DNA from 3 places in the Ewingella allii genome. Region 1 is predicted to be linked to each of the others. Evidence: predicted binding sites of a transcription regulator. Region 1 holds the regulator's gene; each other region holds the start of a gene.

The links. Region 1 encodes Fur, which represses iron uptake genes when iron is present. Its sites were predicted from a motif close to ATAATAATGAGAACNACTATCAA; they were not measured.
Region 2: the regulator Fur is predicted to act here: its motif matches at 4,352-4,374, upstream of sodA (superoxide dismutase [Mn]).
Region 3: the regulator Fur is predicted to act here: its motif matches at 4,194-4,216, upstream of exbB (tol-pal system-associated acyl-CoA thioesterase).

Annotation. Positions count from the first base shown of each region.
Region 1 is NZ_JAWUDN010000001.1:264,523-271,347, forward strand. Features, by position in the region: gene chiP (chitoporin ChiP) at 68-1,492, shown strand; gene chiQ (ChiQ/YbfN family lipoprotein) at 1,531-1,869, shown strand; gene fur (ferric iron uptake transcriptional regulator) at 2,077-2,532, opposite strand; gene fldA (flavodoxin FldA) at 2,813-3,340, opposite strand; gene SBO83_RS01270 (methyl-accepting chemotaxis protein) at 3,813-5,477, shown strand; gene ybfE (LexA regulated protein) at 5,544-5,825, opposite strand; gene ybfF (esterase) at 6,085-6,825, opposite strand, start outside.
Region 2 is NZ_JAWUDN010000005.1:88,566-95,390, forward strand. Features, by position in the region: gene SBO83_RS12800 (aminotransferase class I/II-fold pyridoxal phosphate-dependent enzyme) at 1-216, shown strand, start outside; gene SBO83_RS12805 (YibL family ribosome-associated protein) at 282-644, shown strand; gene yiiM (6-hydroxyaminopurine reductase) at 687-1,367, opposite strand; gene SBO83_RS12815 (methyl-accepting chemotaxis protein) at 1,484-3,424, opposite strand; gene sodA (superoxide dismutase [Mn]) at 3,650-4,273, opposite strand; gene fdhD (formate dehydrogenase accessory sulfurtransferase FdhD) at 4,500-5,345, opposite strand; gene SBO83_RS12830 (glutathione S-transferase) at 5,571-6,176, shown strand; gene exaC (acetaldehyde dehydrogenase ExaC) at 6,355-6,825, shown strand, end outside.
Region 3 is NZ_JAWUDN010000003.1:136,452-143,276, forward strand. Features, by position in the region: gene metC (cystathionine beta-lyase) at 1-847, opposite strand, end outside; gene SBO83_RS09430 (TRAP transporter large permease) at 986-2,278, opposite strand; gene SBO83_RS09435 (TRAP transporter small permease subunit) at 2,304-2,816, opposite strand; gene SBO83_RS09440 (TRAP transporter substrate-binding protein) at 2,873-3,850, opposite strand; gene exbB (tol-pal system-associated acyl-CoA thioesterase) at 4,322-5,251, shown strand; gene exbD (TonB system transport protein ExbD) at 5,258-5,683, shown strand; gene SBO83_RS09455 (shikimate 5-dehydrogenase) at 5,751-6,569, opposite strand; gene alkB (DNA oxidative demethylase AlkB) at 6,688-6,825, shown strand, end outside.

The sequences.
Region 1 (6,825 bases):
AGGATTTCCCATGTTGAGTCAATTTAACAGGGGCAGGGTCGCGGCTGGCCTTAACCCAAGAGCAAGAATGAAACCGATTTCTCTGGCGCTCGCTGGAACCTTGTTAGGCGGCGGCTTGATGAGTATGCCGGAAGCCCAAGCGGCAGGCTTTATTGACGATTCAACGCTGACCGGCGGAATTTATTACTGGCAGCGTGAACGTGACAGAAAAGATCTGAATAAAACCAAAGAAGAAACCCGTCCTGACGGCAGCAAAGTGACGGTGAATAACCCAGACTATAATAAATACTCCACCAACCTCTCTCACTCTACCGCTAACTTAAACCTCGATTTCTCATCAGGTTACGCTTGGGATATGTTCGGTATTGATCTCGCGGCCTTCACCGCGGTCGAGCTTGCCGAAGCCAGTGACAGCGGCCACCCAAACGAAATCGCGTTTTCTTCCAGCAACCATGCTTATGACGAAGATTACTCTGGCGATAAAGGCGGGGTCAGCCTGTATAAAGCAGCGGGTAAATTTAAATATGGCGGCTTCTGGGGTCATGCAGGCTATATCCAACCCACCGGCCAGACGCTGATTGCGCCGCACTGGAGCTTTATGCCGGGCACTTATCGCGGTGCCGAAGCGGGCTACAAACACGACTTTGGTGACCCGGGCGAGCTGAGTTTCTCCTATATGTGGGCCGATGAGTACAAATCCCCATGGCACCTTGAGATGGATGATTTCCGCCGCGCTGACCGGACCACCGGCGTCTCCTACATCCACTCACTGGGCGCGAAATACGACTTCAAAAATGACTTCGTGCTGGAAGCGGCTTTTGGCCAAGCCGAGAACTACGTTGACCAATACTTTGGAAAGGCCTCTTATAAACTTGAGCTGGCGGGTAACCCACTGACCACCAGCTATCAGTTCTACGGCTCGAAAGACAAAATTGGTGACAGCAGCGATCCAAACAGTCTGTACGACGGCATGGCTTGGTTGCAGGCGCTGACCTTCGGCTACACCACCGGGCAATTTAACTGGCGTCTGGAAGGCACCATGGTTAAGGCCGATGGTAACCAAGGTTATTTCCTGCAACGCATGACCCCTACCTATTCTTCTTCTAACGGCCGTCTTGACGTGTGGTGGGACAACCGTTCCGACTTCAACGCCAACGGCGAAAAAGCATTGTACGCGGGCGTGCTGTATGACTTGGCGAAATGGGATCTTCCGGGCTTCGCGGTGGGCGGTTCTTACGTTTATGCGTGGGATGCAAAACCAAGCTCCAACCCGATTTACGACCAGAGCCAGCGCTTGAAAGAGAGTGCGTGGAGCCTCGATGCGCTGTACACCGTGCAGGGCGGCCGTGCCAAAGGCACCTTGTTCAAGCTTCACTATACCCAGTATGACAACCATTCCGACATCCCAAGCTGGGGCGGTGGCTACGGCAACATCTTCCAGGATGAGAAAGACGTGAAGTTCATTGTTATTGCGCCATTCACCATTTTCTAATATCGGACTCTGGGTAAAAAATAATGAAAATGAAATCGATTAAAAATATGTTGTTGGTGGTGGCTTCTGTCGCTTTGCTAGGCGCTTGTTCTGACCCGAGTGCCAGTAAGGCCGACCAGCTTCGTCACTCTTACACCAACTGTATCAATACCTCGAATGGCGAAGCCGATAAGCTAGCGACCTGCCAGACCATTCTGGAATCGCTGCAGAAAGAGAAAGCCCATGAGGCGTTTGCGAAGAAAGAAACCGTGCGGGTTATCGACTACCAGAAATGCCTGACGGCGCGTAAAACCGGCGATGGTCAAAGCTATGCCGAGGATTGCGGTAAAATCTGGCAGGAGATCAAAGCCAACAACTCGCCGAGCGCCATGAAGTAAGGTGAGTTGACGGGCGCAAGCGGCAGGGCAGTCAGCCTTGCCGCCAGCCACAATGAAGAACCCCGATTTCGGATGCAGAGATCGGGGTTTTTTAATGTCTGAATCGAGCGGGGAGGAAATTAGGCATAAAAAAAACCGCTTTTCAGCGGCTAATTTTAGTTCTGCTCCATCTCAGGCAGAACATAACGCATGACTACAGAACTGCAATTACAGTGCTGGTTTATCGTTATGCAGGCTGTCATCTTCACGGCAGTCACCCAGTTCGCAGTGGCCGTACAGATAGAGGCTGTGGTTAGTCAGTTTAATGCCATGTTTCTTCGCAATCTCACGCTGACGTGCTTCGATTGACTCATCGCGGAATTCAATAACGCGGCCGCAATCAAGGCAAATCAGGTGGTCGTGGTGATGCTGTTGGGTCAGTTCGAAAACAGATTTGCCGCCTTCGAAGTTATGACGGGTAACGATACCTGCGTCATCAAATTGGTTCAGAACGCGGTAAACCGTCGCCAGACCAATCTCTTCACCCATATCAATTAATTGTTTGTACAAATCTTCCGCGCTGACGTGATGACCTTCCGGCGCTTGCAGCACTTCCAGGATCTTAAGTCGCGGAAGCGTGACTTTTAAGCCAGCTTTCTTCAGTGCGGTATTATTGTCAGTCATGCGGATTCAGTCCTGTTACTATGCTTGTCACGTTGAGGCATGAAGCCTGTGGTATCAGTTCATGGTGAATAGGGGGATCTGTTAACGAAGATCACACTTTTCACGACTGTCGCGATCAGATCGCAACGGCTTGATCAATAGAATAAACCAAGATCTAAGTGTACCTTGATACCGCTGAAAGTTACAATTTTGTAGCGGTTAAATTGTTAATTTCAGTAATAGATTGGCCCTTTCGACGTGTAATCAACGACTCAGGGCCTTTCTTGCTATCAGCTCATGATCAGCCAATGATTTCAGCTAAACTTAATTCTTCGGTGATCTGTTTCACCCATGCATCCACGCGCTCATTGGTCAGTTCTGGTTGACGGTCTTCGTCAATCGCCAGGCCGATGAAGTGAGTGTCATCCGCCATACCTTTAGAGGCTTCGTAGTGATAACCGGCTGTTGGCCAGTGTCCTACGATAACCGCGCCGCGTGGCTCGATGATGTCACGCACGGTGCCCATCGCATCACAGAAGTATTCGGCATAATCTTCCTGATCGCCACAGCCAAACAGGGCAACCAGCTTACCTTCGAAATCTATCTCTTCCAGCGATGGGAAAAAGTCGTCCCAGTCACACTGTGCTTCGCCGTAATACCAGGTTGGAATGCCGATCAGCAAAATATCGAATTTTTCCAAATCCTCTTTGCTGCTTTTCGCAATGTCATGTACCTCGGCAACATCTTTACCCAACTGCTTTTGGATCATTTTTGCGATGTTTTCGGTGTTACCTGTATCGGATCCAAAGAAGATTCCTACTACGGCCATAAGATTTCTAACCTCTTGTTCTCAATGAAAAGCCTGATCCTAACTATCCGTTGCCTCGGCCATTTGATTGGCGGAGTGAGGATAGCGGAAATATACCCTAGGCAATAATGCCGCAAATAATAACAAACTCATCACGCAGAGAACATGCCTCTACGCAGCTTGCAGTTAACTAACAAGTTTATCGAGCATTGCCGGCGAGCGTTATCGCCTTTGTGTGTTTTGTATGGTTATTCGGCTCATACAAAGTGCGCACTCCCTAAGCAAAACTGAAAGAATTTCACGTTGCTCCTAAATTTTACCCATCCAGCGCCGATAGATGAAGCGAGAGGAAACTCGTCAGTACAAGCAATCGATGCCCGGAGAGGTGTTCAACATGTCCCGCGGCCTATGCCTTCCGGCGACCTGTTTTGATTCTCCGCATCCCCGTTAATACACATAAAAAGAAACAGAGCTGTTTCACGAGAGGCACATCGTGCAATTTTTGAAAAATATTACCATCAGGACCGCAATACTAGTCATTCTCGGTACATTTAGCGTCATGTGGGCGGGCGTGGCTATCTATACCGTAACTTCACTCAACTCTCTGACCAGAAATGCCGAGATTAACGTGGCATTAGTCAACGATCTCACCTTGATTCATAAAGGAAGCGATCAATATTTTAGAACCCAAACGCGTTTGACTCGTGCGATGTCAGCGTTACAAAACGACCCTAACCAGAAACCGGAGTTATTCGATGGCGCGAAACTGGCGCTGACCAATATGACTGACGCACTGGCTGCGTTTAAAAAATCCCCGCATCCGGGACTGGATGACGCCGTGGTGCAGCAGCTTATTACTGACTGGACTAATCTGGCGGAGCAGGGCGCTACGCCGCTGTTCAACGCCGCGAGCAGCAAGAACGCCGAGGCTTATAAGCAGATTTCTACCGTCAACGTTGTGCCGTACAGCGTCAAGTTTGGCGCCTCGGTTGAGAAAGCCAATGCATTGATTGCTGAAGCATTAAAGCGCACGGAAGCGCAATCAGCCTATTTGACGCAAATGAGCAAAATCATTCTTCTGGTGGCTTTCGCGCTGGGCATGGTGATTCTGTTTATCACCGATCGCTATCTGGTGTGGGGATTAGTTAAACCGCTGAATAAAATCCGTGACCAGTTTGCGGTGATTGCGCGCGGCGACTTGACCCACAATCTGGAGGAGTTTGGTAAAAACTGCGCCGGGAAGCTGATTCCATTGCTCAACGTGATGCAAAACAGCCTGATCAACACCGTGCAAACCATTCGCAACTGCACCAATAGCATCTATCAGGGCGCTTCTGAAATTTCTGCCGGTAACAATGACCTCTCCTCGCGCACCGAGCAGCAGGCCTCGGCGCTGGAAGAGACGGCCGCCAGCATGGAACAGCTGACCGCGACGGTGAAACACAACGCCGACAATGCTCATCACGCCAGCCAGCTGGTGGTGGAAGCCTCTGCCACGGCGCGCAAGGGCGGCAACATTGTCGCTGATGTGGTTAGCACCATGAAGGACATCTCCGGCAGCTCGAAAAAGATTGCTGAGATAACGGCGGTGATCAACAGCATTGCTTTCCAGACCAATATTTTGGCGCTGAATGCGGCGGTTGAGGCAGCGCGCGCGGGCGAGCAGGGGCGCGGTTTTGCCGTGGTTGCCAGCGAAGTGCGTAATCTAGCCCAGCGCAGCGCGCAGGCGGCGAAGGAGATTGAACAGCTGATCAGCGAGTCCGTCTCCCGCGTGGATAATGGTTCGAAATTGGTTGAGCAGGCGGGTAACACCATGGATGACGTGGTGCGCTCGATAACCCACGTTACCGACATTATGGCGGAAATTGCCTCGGCGTCGGATGAGCAGAGCAAAGGGATTAGCCAGGTGGCCGTGGCGGTGACGCAGATGGATAGCGTGACGCAGCAAAACGCCGCGCTGGTGGAAGAGGCGTCGCAGGCCGCGGTGTCTCTGGAAGAGCAGGCGGCATTGCTGAACAACGCCGTGGCGACCTTCAAACTGCGCGACAGCGTGACGCGCGTGGGACAGCATCAGGTTGCATCTCAGCGCGCACCTTTACTGCGCCCGGACTTGGGGGCATCTGCCGCCAAAAGCAGTGATAATTGGGAAAAGTTTTAACTAAGGCTAGCGGGTTGTAAGCAACCTAAAATGAGCGGGTAGCCAGAACTGGCTGCCCGCTGAGGTTCAGCTTTCGTGATGATTCAGATGCGCCAATAGCATCTCTTCAATCAACTCACTACGACTGATATTGCGTTCTTCGGCAAGCTTGTTGAGCGTATCAACAGCTTCTGCATTAATTTTTAGCTCGACGCGTCGCAAACCGCTCGCTTTATCGCGACGAAGTTGATTGCGCTTATTAATCCTAAGCTGCTCATCTCGTGAAAGCGGATTTGTTTTCGGACGCCCCGGACGGCGATCATCTGCGAACAGATCAAGCGTCGTGCGATCCAGTTGTTCTTTTGCCATAGGTAGCGGTAAAACCAGGAAAGTTACATCGGAAAACGGCACGCCGTTTCTGACGATTGCCTTACATATTTCGGGCTAATCACCCAACCCAACTTCGAGACGCCCCGCACAACTTATACCCAGTTTGGGGCGGCAAAATTTTAGCGCGCAATCATACCCTAGCCGCGCCGCGATTCACAACGGTTAAAAGCCCAAATTTATAGCTAAATGATTAAGTTATGCAGGCTTTTTGCACAATTTATCCCCAGCTTATTAAACATCAAGCCTCATCGATGAAACGGTGTACAGCACGAAGCACCGCGTCAGGTTTTTCTGCATGAACCCAATGGCCGGTTCCTGCGACCACGTGGGCGCGCGCCTGAGGGAATTGGCTGGCAATGGCGTCGCGGTACTTATCTTGCACATAAGGCGACAGGCCGCCGCGAATAAAGAGCGCAGGGTGGTTCCACGCGGGAATGTTTTCCCAGCCGATGATTTTCGCGTACTCGGCCATCAGCACAGGCACGTTGAAACGCCACTCGCCCTGCTGGAAGGATTTCAGCAAGAACTGAATCACGCCTTCTTCATCTATATATTGACGCATGCACTCGGCGGCGGACTGGCGGTCGCCAGCCTTGGTGTCGCTCACGGCGTTAACCGCGGCAAAAATTTCGTCGTGGCGGCGAGTGTCATAATCCACCGGCGCGATATCAATCGCCACCAGTTTTTCTATCCGCTCGGGGGCCAGCGCGGTCATCGCCATGGCGGCTTTGCCACCCATCGAGTGGCCAATCACTAAGGCTTTTTCGAAGCCGACGTCATCCATGGTATCCAATAAGTCCTGCGCCATGGCGGCATAAGACATGTCATCCGAACGCCCCGACTGGCCATGGTTACGCATGTCTACCTGCAGCACCTGATGCTGCTGTTTCAAGTCGCGCGCCAATACCCCGAGATTATCCAGCGTGCCGAACAGGCCGTGGATCAGCAAAACGGGCAGGGTTTGATTCTCGGGCTGGGC
Region 2 (6,825 bases), on a different contig from region 1:
ATTGAAGAGAAAATCTGCCTGACGCCCGGCACGCTTTACTCGCCGAGCGGGCGCTACAGCAATGGCCTGCGGCTCTCATGCTGTTACCCTTTCGACGTGCGTTACACCGCCGCGCTGGCGCGCCTGGGGCAGCGAGCCTGTGAGATGAGCGGCCTGCCGCCGGGGCTGGCGGAAACTACCGATGATGCGCGGGCTGATGAAACCCGCACTTCCTGATACACTAGCGGCTATTGTCTTTAGCAACATCGTGCCCGCTGCGGCACCTACGGGTCGAAAATACTATGAAAGAAGTCGAAAAAGCCGAAATCAAACGCCTCAGTGACATGCTGGACGCGTTGAACCACAAAGATGCGACCGTTATCCAACAGGGTAACGCTGAGCTGATTGCCAAGCATGAAGAAGAGAAAGAGAAGCTGGCGGCCGAAATCGCTCGCCTGAAAGACGTGCGCGTTAAGAAGCTGAGCAAAGAAGCGCAAAAGCTGGAAACGCTGCCATTTAGCCGCGAAATCACTAAGAAAGAGCAGGCCGACATGGGCACGCTGAAGAAAACCGTGCGTGGCATCGTGGTGGTTCACCCGATGACCGCGCTGGGCCGCGAAATGGGCCTGAAAGTGGTGACCGGTTACGCCAAAAAAGCCTTCTAAGCCGCGAATCTCCTCCCTGCATCGCGCAGGGAGGAGCTAAAATCATTTACCCGCCGAACCAAACAACCTTCTGCCAAAATCCTCAATCTTGCGATTAATCAGCCGCATCTGCATGGTTTTATTCCAGCTGGCGGACAGCCCCGCTGCGTTCATTAATCGGCGATACTGCTCTTCGTCGAAAGGCATGTTGAAAGCGATGGAAATCGCCTCAGCCACCGACACGTCGCTGTTGCGGGTCATCAATTCAAAGGGTTTATCTCCGCTCACGCTGCCAGTGGCGATCACGCGGTAGAGCCAGCCGCATTTGCCGGTGTCTTGTAACACCTGCGACATCTGCGGGCAGTGCAAAAAGGTATTGAGCTTGTAGCAGGGGGATCGCGGCTGAGTGACCTGAATCAGCGCATCGCCCCAACGGAAAATATCGCCGATGAAGACGTTAGCTTCGGTCAGGCCGAGGGTGGATAAATTTTCCCCAAAGGCGGGCGGATGGAAACGCTCTTCCTGCTCGGGAAAGTGCTGGCGCAGCCACGCATAGTGCTCGCGGGGGAAGTGGCATAAGGCGCGATCTGGCCCGCCGTGGTAGCTGCTTTCGGCCTGCTCGTCACCTTCTAACCCTAGCGCTTTGAGCTGTAAAATACCGTCTACCTGCCGTTTGCCGATGGCGCTCGGTCTGTCATTCTCATAGGGTTTGACCGCGCCGATATACACGTCCGGGTAATGCATAAAAACCTCCTGTCATGTCGTTGCCCTGGTGCTTCAGCATACCCCGCAATTGCCCGGCTAAACAGGCGAAAAAAAATGCGCCCGGCTGGGCGCATTTCACGGGGAGGGTAACAGGCTTAGAAGGTTTCCCAATTATCCTGACTGACCCCCGCCGGGCGCGGCAGCAGCGGGGAGTGCAACTTTGGCGCGCGCGCAGTTACGGCTGACGTCTTGCTGTCACTGTCCGACAGGCGGAACACCGACACGGCCTCGGTCAGCAGGCGCGACTGCTCTTCGAGAGAATCAGCGGCGGCGGCGGACTGCTCAACCAGGGCGGCGTTCTGCTGGGTGGTGCTGTCCATCTCGACAATCGCTTGCGAGATCTGCGTGATGCCGCGGCTCTGCTCGTCAGACGCCGAGGCAATTTCGCCCATAATGTCGCGCACGTTGGTCACCGACTGCACGATGTCCTGCATGGTGCGACCGGTGCTTTCCACCAATTTAGCCCCGGTATTCACCCGCTCGACCGACTCGGCAATCAGCCCTTCAATCTCTTTGGCGGCCTGCGCGCTGCGCTGGGCCAGCGTGCGCACTTCGGAAGCCACCACCGAGAAGCCGCGTCCTTGCTCACCGGCGCGGGCAGCTTCCACCGCCGCGTTCAGCGCCAAAATGTTGGTCTGGAAGGCGATGCCGTTGATCACGGAGGTTATCTCGGCGATGCGCTTGGAGCTGCTGGAGATCTGCTGCATGGTGAGCACCACGTCGCCGACCTGCTTGCCGCCGAGGGTGGCGGTTTGGGAGGCATCAGAGGCCAGTTTGCTGGCATGGTGGGCGTTCTCGGCGTTTTGTTTCACTGTCGAACTGAGCTGCTCCATGCTGGCGGCGGTCTCTTCCACTGCCGCCGCCTGCTGCTCGGTGCGCGAGGATAAATCAGTATTCCCTGCTGCAATTTCCGCCGCCGCGTGGGACACCTGACCGACGCCCGTACGAATTTCATAAATCATTTTGCGCAGGTTCTGGCTCATTCCGGCCACGGCGTTCATCAACATGCCCAGCTCGTCGCGGCGGGCGGTAGGCTGCGCCGCCGTGAGATCCCCCTTGGCAATCAGCTCGGCGGTGGCCAGCGTGGCACGCAGCGGATGGGTTAACTGGCGGGTGATGTGCCACGAGAACAGGGTGCCGATAACCAGCACCGCCAGCGTAATAATACCCATCAGCATCAGCGCTTTGTTGATGTCGGCGTGGGTGCTCTCCAGCTCGTTTTTGAATATATCCGCCACTAAGGAGTTCATATCATTGGCTTTTACCGCCAAGATCTGCGAGGCCGCCTTCTCGCGCTCGACGGCAGGCAGGTAAGCCACGACGTGTGATTTATAGCTCGCCAGCGCGTTCATCAGCGGCGCCAGCGTCTCTTGCTGGTTTGGCAACAGCAGGGCGTTGAGCTTGGTAGCATTGGCCTTGGTATCGTCAATTGCCTGCAATAATGGCGCTTCTGACGCCTGAGTTGGGCTGAGCAGCAGGCCGCGAACGTAATAGCGGATGCTGATCAGCTTCTGAATCACTTCAGAAAGCGACATGCGAATCGACGGATCTACATCTTCTACCCGCAGCTGTTCTTGTAAGCGTTTGAGGATGTCTTCAGTGTCCGACAGGTTCCAGCTCTTGCGCACCGCGTCTTTTTCATCCACCGCGTGCTTGAAAGCCGTCTGCGCCTGTTTGTATTCCTTAATTTTTACCGGCACCTGATCCAAATTGGCTAGGTTTCTTGGCTCCCAGCTCATCCTGCCTTTGGACTCATCCAACAGTTGCTCAACCTGCGCGATGAGCTGCTGGTTTTTCTCCAGATAAACGGGGTCGTAATTGAGTTGATATAAAGTGCGATTGATGCGTGCGTCGTGTAGTAACGTATTAATTTTGTTACTGAAATCGACCTTATCGGCCCGCTGGTCGATGCTTTTAAACTTGATCATGCCGACGGCGGAAATCACCACGGCAATCAGCAAAATAAACCCCAGACCTAACCCGAGCTTGGTGCCGACTTTTAGGTTATCAATGCGCTGTACTAAACCGATTCCCATAACTATTTTCCCCCAACGTCCATGCTTAAAAAGAGATGCCTTTGTGATGGGTCTATCGGAATGACTTAAGCCAAACTTTAGGGGGATGGGGCAGGATATTTAAGAAGTGCGAGCAAGGTCTGAAAATTGAGAGAAAAGGCTGCAATAAGGGGGCGAAAAATGGGCGTAAAAAAGGCGGGGAAGCCCCCGCCTGATGTGCGTTGCTGAACCCCTAGGGGCGCGAAATTATTTCGCTTCAGCCAGGCGTTTTGCTGCTTCGTCCCAGTTCACAACGTCCCAGAATGCTTTGATGTAGTCAGGGCGTTTGTTCTGATATTTCAGGTAGTAAGCGTGTTCCCAAACGTCCAGACCCAGCAGAGGGTAGCCAGATGCGCCAGAGATTGCTTCACCCATCAGCGGGCTGTCTTGGTTAGCAGTAGAAACTACCGCCAGTTTACCGTCGGTTTTCAGCACCAGCCACGCCCAGCCTGAGCCGAAACGAGTAGTTGCTGCTTTCTCGAAGGTTTCTTTGAAAGCGTCAACGCTGCCGAAGTCACGTTCGATTGCCGCTTTCAGGTCGCCCTGCAGGGTGGTACCGGTTTTCAGGCCTTTCCAGAACAGGCTGTGGTTAGCGTGGCCGCCTGCGTTGTTGCGCAGAGCAACTTTCTTGTCAGCTGGCACTTTGTCCAGGTTGGCAATCAGTTCTTCAACAGACAGTTTTGCCAGTTCTGGCAGGCTTTCCAGCGCAGCGTTAGCGTTGTTAACGTAGGTCTGGTGGTGTTTAGTGTGATGGATTTCCATCGTTTGTTTGTCGAAATGCGGTTCGAGTGCGTCGTATGCGTAAGGCAGTGATGGCAGTGAATAACTCATGTTCATCGTCTCCATAGTGTAGGGCGGCACCGTCATTGTGAGCACCGCGTAATCAGTGGGATCATTATAGTTAATTAAATGATATTGAAAATGATTATCTATGCTCCGCACTTTGTGCGGGTATTCTCTCAGGCCCGTCAGGCGGGGCTTTCGGCCGCCCTTAGAGCAAGTACAAATAAGCTGGTAATAAACAATCTAACGCTGAATTGAGAGCAATCCGACGCGCTTAGCCTCTCAACCTCTGTGGATGAGTATAGACCGTCGCCCGCCCCGGCTTGCTGAAGCCGACCAGCGTCAGGTTACAGCGTTCGGCGACATCCACCGCCAGTTGCGTGGCGGCGGAGACGGCAAACAGAATTTCGACACCGCACATTGCGGCTTTCTGCACCATTTCATAGCTGGCGCGGCTCGATACCAGCGCCGCGCCCTGATGCCAGTCGGCTTTCTTGGCCCGCACGCCGAGGATTTTATCCAGCGCGACGTGGCGGCCGACGTCTTCACAGCCGCCGAGCAGTTCGCCCTGTGGGCTAATCCATGCTCCGGCGTGAGTGCAGCCGGTGAGCTGGCCGATGGTTTGCACCGATTTCAACTGGCTCAGCGCCTGATCTAACAGCGCTAAATCAAAGGCTTGAGTAAAAGGCAGCGGCTTGAGCGGGCGGAACAGATCGCCGAGTTGCTCAATGCCACACACGCCGCAGCCGGTGCGTCCGGCCATCGCGCGGCGGCGCTCTTTTAAACCGCTAAAACGTCGGGTTGATAACTCGATGTTAACTTCGATGCCATTGCAGTTGGATGACACATCCATACCGTAAATGTCAGAGACGGATTCGATAATGCCTTCTGATAAAGAAAATCCGAGCGCGAAGGCGTCGAGATCTTTTGGCGAAGCCATCATCACCACGTGAGAAATACCGTTGTAGACCAGTGCTACCGGCACTTCTTCGGCGATCCAGTCATCCTCTGGCGCATCCAGATGCCCGCGCTGCATCACCGGCTTGCGGGTTGCCCCGACAATCGACGTCAGGGTCTGATCGTCTTTTTCGTCAGAAGGGTTCTGGCGCAGAACATCCATCGAAATAACCTTTTAAACACTACGAAATTTAAACAATATTTTAACGCTTCGCTTCTCAGAGGGGAAAGCCTGATTGCGCAAAACCGAGGCTGACGCGGCAGAAAGGCATTTTTGGTGTAGGACGCGTGAAGGGCAATTCTTAAAAATGGCGCTTTGCGCGGCGTAGCTTGGTAAAGCGGGGCTTGGCTGCTAGCTTTAAAATAGGTCTTAACGCGGGAGAATATGATGAAGCTAGTCGGCAGCTACACCAGTCCATACGTGCGTAAAATCTCAGTCATGCTGCTGGAAAAGGGCATTCCTTTTGAGTTTGTGAATGACCCACCGAGCGAGCCGGGCAACAAAATCACCGACTACAATCCGCTGGGCAAAGTGCCCGCGCTGGTCACTGACGAAGGCGAGGTGTTTTACGATTCGCCGATCATCGTGCAGTTTATCGAGTTGCAGAATGCTTCCCCTACGCTGCTGCCCTGGCAGCCGCTGGAGGCATTGCGGGTTAAACAGATTGAGGCGCTGGCCGATGGCGTGACCGACGCCGCCGTGGCGCTGGTGTTAGAAAGCAAGCGCGACGCCGACAAGCGCAATGAAGAGTGGGTGGTAAGACAGCGCGCCAAGGTGCTGCGCGGCCTCGACACCTTAGAGCAGCATGCCGCAAATCGCACTTTGTTGAATGGCGAAAGCCTGAACGTGGCGGATATCGCCGTCGCCTGCGCACTGGGATATATCAACTATCGACGCGTGGCTCCCGGCTGGTGCGTCGAGCGCCCGAAGCTGGTTTCGCTGGTAGAGCGCCTGTTCCAGCGCGAAAGCTTTTCCCGCACCGCGCCGCCTTAATCTAGCTCTTTCTTGCCGATCTATCCCCCTTTGAGCATCTCGTGCGCCTCCGGCTGAAAAGTTGTGAGGCTGCTCGAAGAGTTCCCTTTACATCCCGCCACTAATTTCCTGACTGCCTACGCTTTATACAGCATTCTGCGTTTTACTCTCGTTCAAGGCAGCATAAAGGAGATTCACCATGGCTTATGACAAGACCCCGCACGCCGTAAAACCCGAAGAGTATGGTTTCCCGCTGAAACTGAAAAAACGTTATGACAACTTTATCGGCGGCGAGTGGGTCGCGCCGGTGAAGGGCGAATACTATTCCAACCTGACGCCAATTACCGGCGAGGCGCTGTGCGAAGTGGCCAGCTCCAGCAAAGATGATATTGAACTGGCGCTGGACGCCGCCCACGCCGCCAAAGCCGCATGGGGCAAGACTTCAGTGCAGGAGCGCGCCAATCTGCTGCTCAAAGTCGCTGACCGTATGGAGCAAAATCTCGAGCTGCTGGCCAATGCCGAAACCTGGGATAACGGTAAGCCGATCCGCGAAACCTCGGGTGCCGACGTGCCGCTGGCTATCGACCATTTCCGCTATTTCGCCTCTTGCGTACGCGCGCAGGAAGGCGGCATCAGTGAAATCGACAGCGAAACCGTGGCTTACCATTTC
Region 3 (6,825 bases), on a different contig from region 1:
GCCACTGCGCCACGCGAATGCTGCTCTCTTCATGCTGGCGTAGGCGGATGCCCAGCGTGCGCAGGCCGCGGCTGGCGACATAGGCGGTGTCGGCATCGACCATTTGGCCCATCAGATAAGAGTGCTCGCGAAGCTGCTCCCAACAGCGCTCGTTGGCCACGGCGGTGCCGATCATCGCGTCGGAGTGGCCGATGATGTACTTGGTGCCCGCCTGAATGGAAATATCGATGTCGAAATCCAGTGCTTTAAACAGAATGCCCGCCGCCCAGGTGTTGTCGATCATGATGATCACCTCCGGCGACACGGCGCGAACCGCACGCACCATCGCGGGCAGATCCGGCATCTCCATGGTGATCGAGCCGGGCGCTTCGAGGAATACTACTTTAGTGTTTGGCTGCATCAGGGAGCCAAGGTTTTCGCCGATATCCGCCGGGAAATAGGTAGTGCTGACGCCAAGCTTGCGCAGCACTTTTTCGGCGAAGTCTTGGGTCGGCTCATAGGCCGAGCTGGCCACCAGAATGTGGTCGCCGGTGGAGACAAACGACAGGATGGCGTTGCTGACCGCCGCCGCGCCGCATGGGTAGAGCACGCAGCCCGCGCCACCTTCCAGCTCGACCATGGCTTGCTGGAATGAGAAGTGAGTCAGGGTGCCGCGACGGCCATAAAACAGCTCGCCGTTGGCGCGATTCTTGGTGGCAAACTTCTTCTCTTCTACCGAGTTAAACACCAGAGAAGAGGCGCGCTGGATCACGGCATTAACCGAGCCCAGCGTATATTTTTTGTCGCGCCCGGCGCTGACCAAAGTGGTTTCAATTTTTTTGGAAGAGATGGCTTTCTTAGAAGACATGATGCCTGTTCACCCTGTTAGTGTTTTTAAGCTCGTGCCTCGCGGCACGAGTCTTTTTCTTTAACTTAACATGATGATTAGGCTGGATCAGGTTTTGCCTGCATGTATGAGAAAATTTCAGTCTCTTTGCGACTTGGGCTAGCCCGTATAGACCCCGAACAGCTTCGGCAGCGTCAGGGAAATAGCCGGAATGTAAGTCACCATCATCAACACGGCGAACAGCACCAGATAGAACGGCAGCATGGCTTTCACCACTTTCTCAATGCTCTGTTTACTCACCGCGCTGGCGACAAACAGCACCGACCCTACCGGCGGCGTGATCAGCCCGATCCCCAGGTTAACCAGCATGATCATGCCGAAATGCACAGGATCTATGCCCAGCGAGTTGATGACCGGCAGCAATACTGGCGTGAGGATCAGGATGATTGGCGCCATGTCCATCAGCGTGCCGATCAGCAGCAGCATGATGTTGATCCACATGAGAATGACGTACTTGTTGTCCGAAATGCTGGTGAAGAAGTCGGTGATGCGCATCGGCAGCTGCATGTAGGTCATCACGGCACCGAAGGCGGCGGCAAAACCAATCAAAATCATCACGATACTGACGGTTTTCACTGTCCGGTACATCAATTTTGGCAGCTCAGACCATTTGTAGTCGCGGTAGATAAACATGGTGACGAAGAAGGACCACAGGCAGGCGATGGCGGCGGATTCGGTGGCGGTAAAGACGCCGCTGAGAATACCGCCCATGATGATGACCACGGTCATCAGGCCCCACAGGGTGTCGACGAAAATCTTCAACGCCTGCTTAAACGGCACGCGCTCGCCTTTCGGATAGCCCCGTTTATGGGCGAATACCACGCACATCACCATCAGCGTCAGGCTGAGCAGCAGCCCCGGCAGGATACCGGCGATGAACAGCGCGGCAATCGACACCGTGCCGCCCGTCGCCAGCGAGTAAATCACCGAGTTATGGCTGGGCGGCGTTAAAATGGCCTGCACCGAGCCGCTGGCGGTTACCGCCGCGGCGAAGTCGCGCGGATAGCCCTTCTTCTCCATCTCCGGGATCATCACCGAGCCGATAGAGGCCGTGTCGGCCACCGACGAGCCGGAGATCGCGCCGAAGAAGGTGGACGCGACGATATTCACCAGCGACAGCCCGCCGCGAATAAAGCCGACAAATATGTACGCGAAGCTCACCAGACGGCGCGCAATGCCGCCTTCCGCCATGATCGCCCCGGCCAAAATAAAGAACGGAATTGCCAGCAGTGAGAACTTGTTTACGCCGTTGGTCAGTTGGATCATCAAGGCTTCCAGCGGCAGATCAATCCACAGCGCGCCCGCGACGGCGCTCAAACCCACGGCGTAAGCCACCGGCACGCCGATGGCCAGCATTACCCCCAGCGTTAAGAGTAAAATTAATGCATCCACGATGTCGTCTCCAAGAATAGGGCTATCAGGCTTCGGTATTACCCATTTGCACCACCGGACGGTGGCCTTGAGGGCCGGCAAAAATCTGCTCGATGATAAACAGCACGGTGAGCGCAGAGCCTATTGGCAGCGGCAGGTAGGTCTGTCCGGCGGTCAGCAGCGGGAACTCAGCCACCGGCTGATGCCACATTTCGCTGCACAGCAGCAGGCTGTACCAGAAGATGAACAGGCTGATCGCCAGCATCATGATGTCGGCCAGCAGGGCGGAGAATTTTTTCAAAGCGGGCGGCAGGCGATCGGTCACCATCGCCACCATGATGTGCGAACCGGCGCGGTACGCCACCGCAGCGCCAACAAAGGTGAAGGTCACCATGCACATAATGGCAATGGGTTCCGGCCATGACAGGGCGCTATTGAGCACGTAGCGGGCAAAAATGCCGATGGGGATAACGGCGACCATAAACAGCAGGGCAATGCCTGCCAGCCACATGGCACAAATGTAGAGAAAGTCCATCAAACGCTGATAGCTAGAAAGCATAAAACCTCCCCAAAGGGTGCGCAAAAAACGAGGCAGGCGGGCTGCCTCATCTCAAGTTATTGAACGTCGGCAATTTGCTGCATCAGGTCTTCATGACCCTTGCCGAATTCGTCACGCACCGACTGGGTGGCTTTGAAGTAAGGCTGAGTGTCGATGTCGTAAAACTTCACGCCACCGGCTTTCATTTTTGCCAAAGACTCGTCGTTATAGGTTTTCCACAGCTGGCGTTGCTCGTCTTGCGCCTCTTTGGCGAGTTTCAACATCAGCTGTTGATCGTCTTTGGACAGCTTGTCCCACTTCACTTTCGAGTAGAGGAACAGCTCAGGGATAATGAAGTGGCGGCTGTAGGTGTAGTTTTTCACCACCGGCAGGTAGTTATGGGCGACGAAAGTCGGCGGGTTGTTCTCCGTACCGTCAATCACCCCGGTTTGCATGCCGCTGAACACTTCACTGACGCCCATGGCGACGGGGTTGGCCCCCATGGCTTTCAGGGTGGCAAGCGCAATCGGACTGCCCTGAACGCGGATTTTCATCCCATGCAGATCGTCCGGCTTCACCACCGGCTGTTTGGTGATGAGGTTACGCGTGCCGCCATCCATCCAGCCGAGAAACACCAGTTTGGAGCTTGGGTTGTTGGTTATCTTGTCGCCAATTTCTTTACCGATTTTGCCATCCAGCACCTTGTGCATATGGTCTTCATCGCGGAAGACGTAAGGCAGGGTGAAGACGTTAATCTCAGGCAGAATCGAGGCCACCGGCGTCATGGAGACGCGGATAATATCCAGTGCGCCGATCTGCGCCTGTTCAATCTCCTGCTTTTCATCACCCAGTACGCCGCCGGGGAAGGTTTTAATTTCCAGTCGGCCATCGGTTTGTTGTTTGAGTTTTTCGCCCATCTTTTGCACGGCGACGACGTTGGGATAGCCCTGCGGATGGACATCCGCGGCTTTAATGGTTTGCGCCAGCAGGCTGTGGCTAAAAACTAGGGTCGCGGAACTCAGGCAAAGGCTGAGAAGTGCTTGCTGCATTTTCATCAGTTTGTCTCCAGGGTACTCAGTAAAAGTGAACATCAAAAAAGAGGGAATTGAATGACCTGCACGAAGACTGCCGGTGTCCGGTCTATGTCTTCACAAGCAAGATACCCGATTAGGTTTGTCGGTTATTTGAGCGTTATCACAAAGTGTAAACAGTTTTGAAATGTCATTACTTAATATTTAAAACATTGTTTTAATGTTTGAATGTGGCGGCAGCGTGTTGATTTCGGTGTGGATTTTTTCTGAAAGTGTGAAGTCGGTAAGATTGTGTGGTTTTTAATCGGCCATTTGAAAGCCTTGTTTTTGGTCAAAGACAGCGCCAGCGCTAGGCGCGATAATGTAAATAATAATGAGAACCACTATCAATTCGGGCTTTTAGTTTGCTATGATTTGGGGCTGTCTTTACCCATGAATAAACCCTTTAACACTGATTTTTGCTGGAGGCGACGCGTGAAAACGGCTCGCAATAATATGAAAAAAGTGGCGTCAGCTTTGATGTCCTTCGTTTTGGTAGCAGGTCTGAGTGGCACCGCGTTAGCAGCACCTTCTTCTCCTGCGGCCAACGCCGTCACGCAAACGGCTCAGCCTTCTGCAACGAACAGCAACGACGCGCCAACGGCAGTCACTCCGGTTAGCACCTCTTCTGAACCTACCGCCAATACCGCCGCGGTTCCGGTTATCCCGAAAGATCTTTCAGTTCTTGGCATGTATCACCACGCTGACGTCGTAGTGAAGACCGTGATGATTGGTCTGCTACTGGCCTCCGTCGTCACCTGGACGCTGCTGTTCAGCAAGGGCGCGGAAGTGTGGAGCGGTAAACGCCGCCTGCGCCGTGAGTTCTCCGCGCTGGCCGGTGCCCGCACCTTGGACGAAGCCGCTGAAGAAGCCGAAAGCTTCGCAGCCACCAGCATCAGCAGCCAAATGCTGCGTGACGCACAAAACGAGCTTGAGCTTTCTGCCGGTTCTACCGACAACGGCGGCATTAAAGATCGCACCAGCTTCCGCCTTGAGCGCCGTGTTAGCGCGGCGGGCCGCCACATGGGCCGGGGTAACGGTATTCTGGCGACCATCGGGGCGATTTCTCCGTTTGTCGGCCTGTTCGGCACCGTCTGGGGCATCATGAACAGCTTTATCGGTATCGCACAGACGCAAACCACCAACCTCGCGGTTGTGGCACCGGGCATCGCCGAAGCCCTGCTGGCAACGGCGGTTGGTCTGGTCGCGGCAATTCCTGCGGTGGTTATCTACAACATCTTCGCGCGTACCATTGCTTCTTACCGCCACCAAGTGGGTGACGTGGCGGCACAAATTTTACTGTTGCAAGGCCGTGATCTGGACCTGGCCGCGAGCGCGGGCGAAACGCCACGTCCTCAGGCAGACCGCCAGCTGCGCGTAGGGTAATTCATCATGGCCATACGTTTAAATGACGACCTCGACGAAAGCGGTGAAATGCATGACATCAACGTCACGCCTTTTATCGACGTGATGTTGGTGTTGCTGATCATCTTCATGGTGGCCGCACCGTTAGCGACCGTTGATGTGCGCGTCGATTTACCCGCTTCAACCGCCAAGCCTCAGCCGCGCCCTGAAAAGCCGGTGTTCCTGACGGTGAAAGCCGATAAGCAGCTCTATCTGGGCGATGACGTGGTAAACAGCGCCAACCTGACGTCCATGCTTGACCAGCGCACGCAGGGCAACAAGCAAAGCACCATTTTCTTCCAGGCTGATAAGTCGGTGGATTATGAAACGCTGATGAACGTGATGGATACGCTGCGTAAAGCAGGTTATCTGAAGGTCGGTCTGGTGGGCGCCGAGCAGACTGCTGCTCAGTAAGGCTGGATCCGCACCGCCTTAAACCCTCTCCCTAACAAGAGAGGGTTTTTTTATGCCTGTTCGTCTATTAGCCCCGCGCGTGGGCCGCGGCTTTTTCAATCAGGGCGTCATCCGGCCTTTTGCCGGTATACAGCACAAACTGCTCGACCGCCTGTAATGCCGCGACTTCCGCGCCGGTGATCACCTGCTTGTTCTGCTCGAGCGCGTAGCGAATCAGCGGGGTTTCTACCGGCGATGCCACCACGTCGAACACCACCGAGGCGCGATCAATCACGCGTTTGTCGAAGGCCAGTGCGTCGACGTCCGGGCCGCCTTCCATGCCAATTGGCGTGACGTTAACCAGCATATCCACGGCGGCGTCACCGACCTCGCTTCGCCACTCGTAGCCGTACTCTTTGGCCAGCGCGCGGCCACTTTTCTCGTTGCGAGCAATCACATAGCCCTTGGTGAAGCCGGCATCGCGGATGGCCGCCACCACGGCTTTGCCCATGCCGCCGCTGCCGCGCAGGGCGAACACCGCGTCCTTCGGCACCTGATACTGCTCCAGCAGTTTCGCCACGGCGATGTAGTCAGTGTTGTAAGCCCGCAGGAAGCCGTCGTCATTCACAATAGTGTTGACCGATTGAATGGCGGTGGCGGACGGGTCAAGCTCGTCGAGGAAGGGGATGCAGGCCTCTTTGAAGGGCATCGACACCGCACAGCCGCGAATGCCCAGCGCGCGCACGCCCTTCACGGCGGCCTCAATATCTTGGGTTGAGAAGGCTTTGTAGATAAAATTCAGATCCAGAGCTTGATACAAATAGTTATGGAAGCGAGTGCCAAAATTGCCGGGGCGGCCGGACAACGACATACAGAGTTGGGTGTCCTTATTGATTTCGCGAGCCATGATCCTTCCTTATCAGTGATGTTGAAAACGCGTAATGCTTCAACCTTAGCCAAAGCTTCCGACCGCCGCTAGGCTTATCAGGCTATATACTTAATCAATAACGTCATCGGAGGTGAACATGAATTTAGACTTGTTCGATCATCCAGATTTCCACCCACACTGGCGGGAAGAGTTAGCGCCGGGGGCCGTGGTGCTGCGCGGCGGCGCGCTGCGAGACGACACCGCGCTGCTGGCGGAAATCGACAGAATTGCCGGA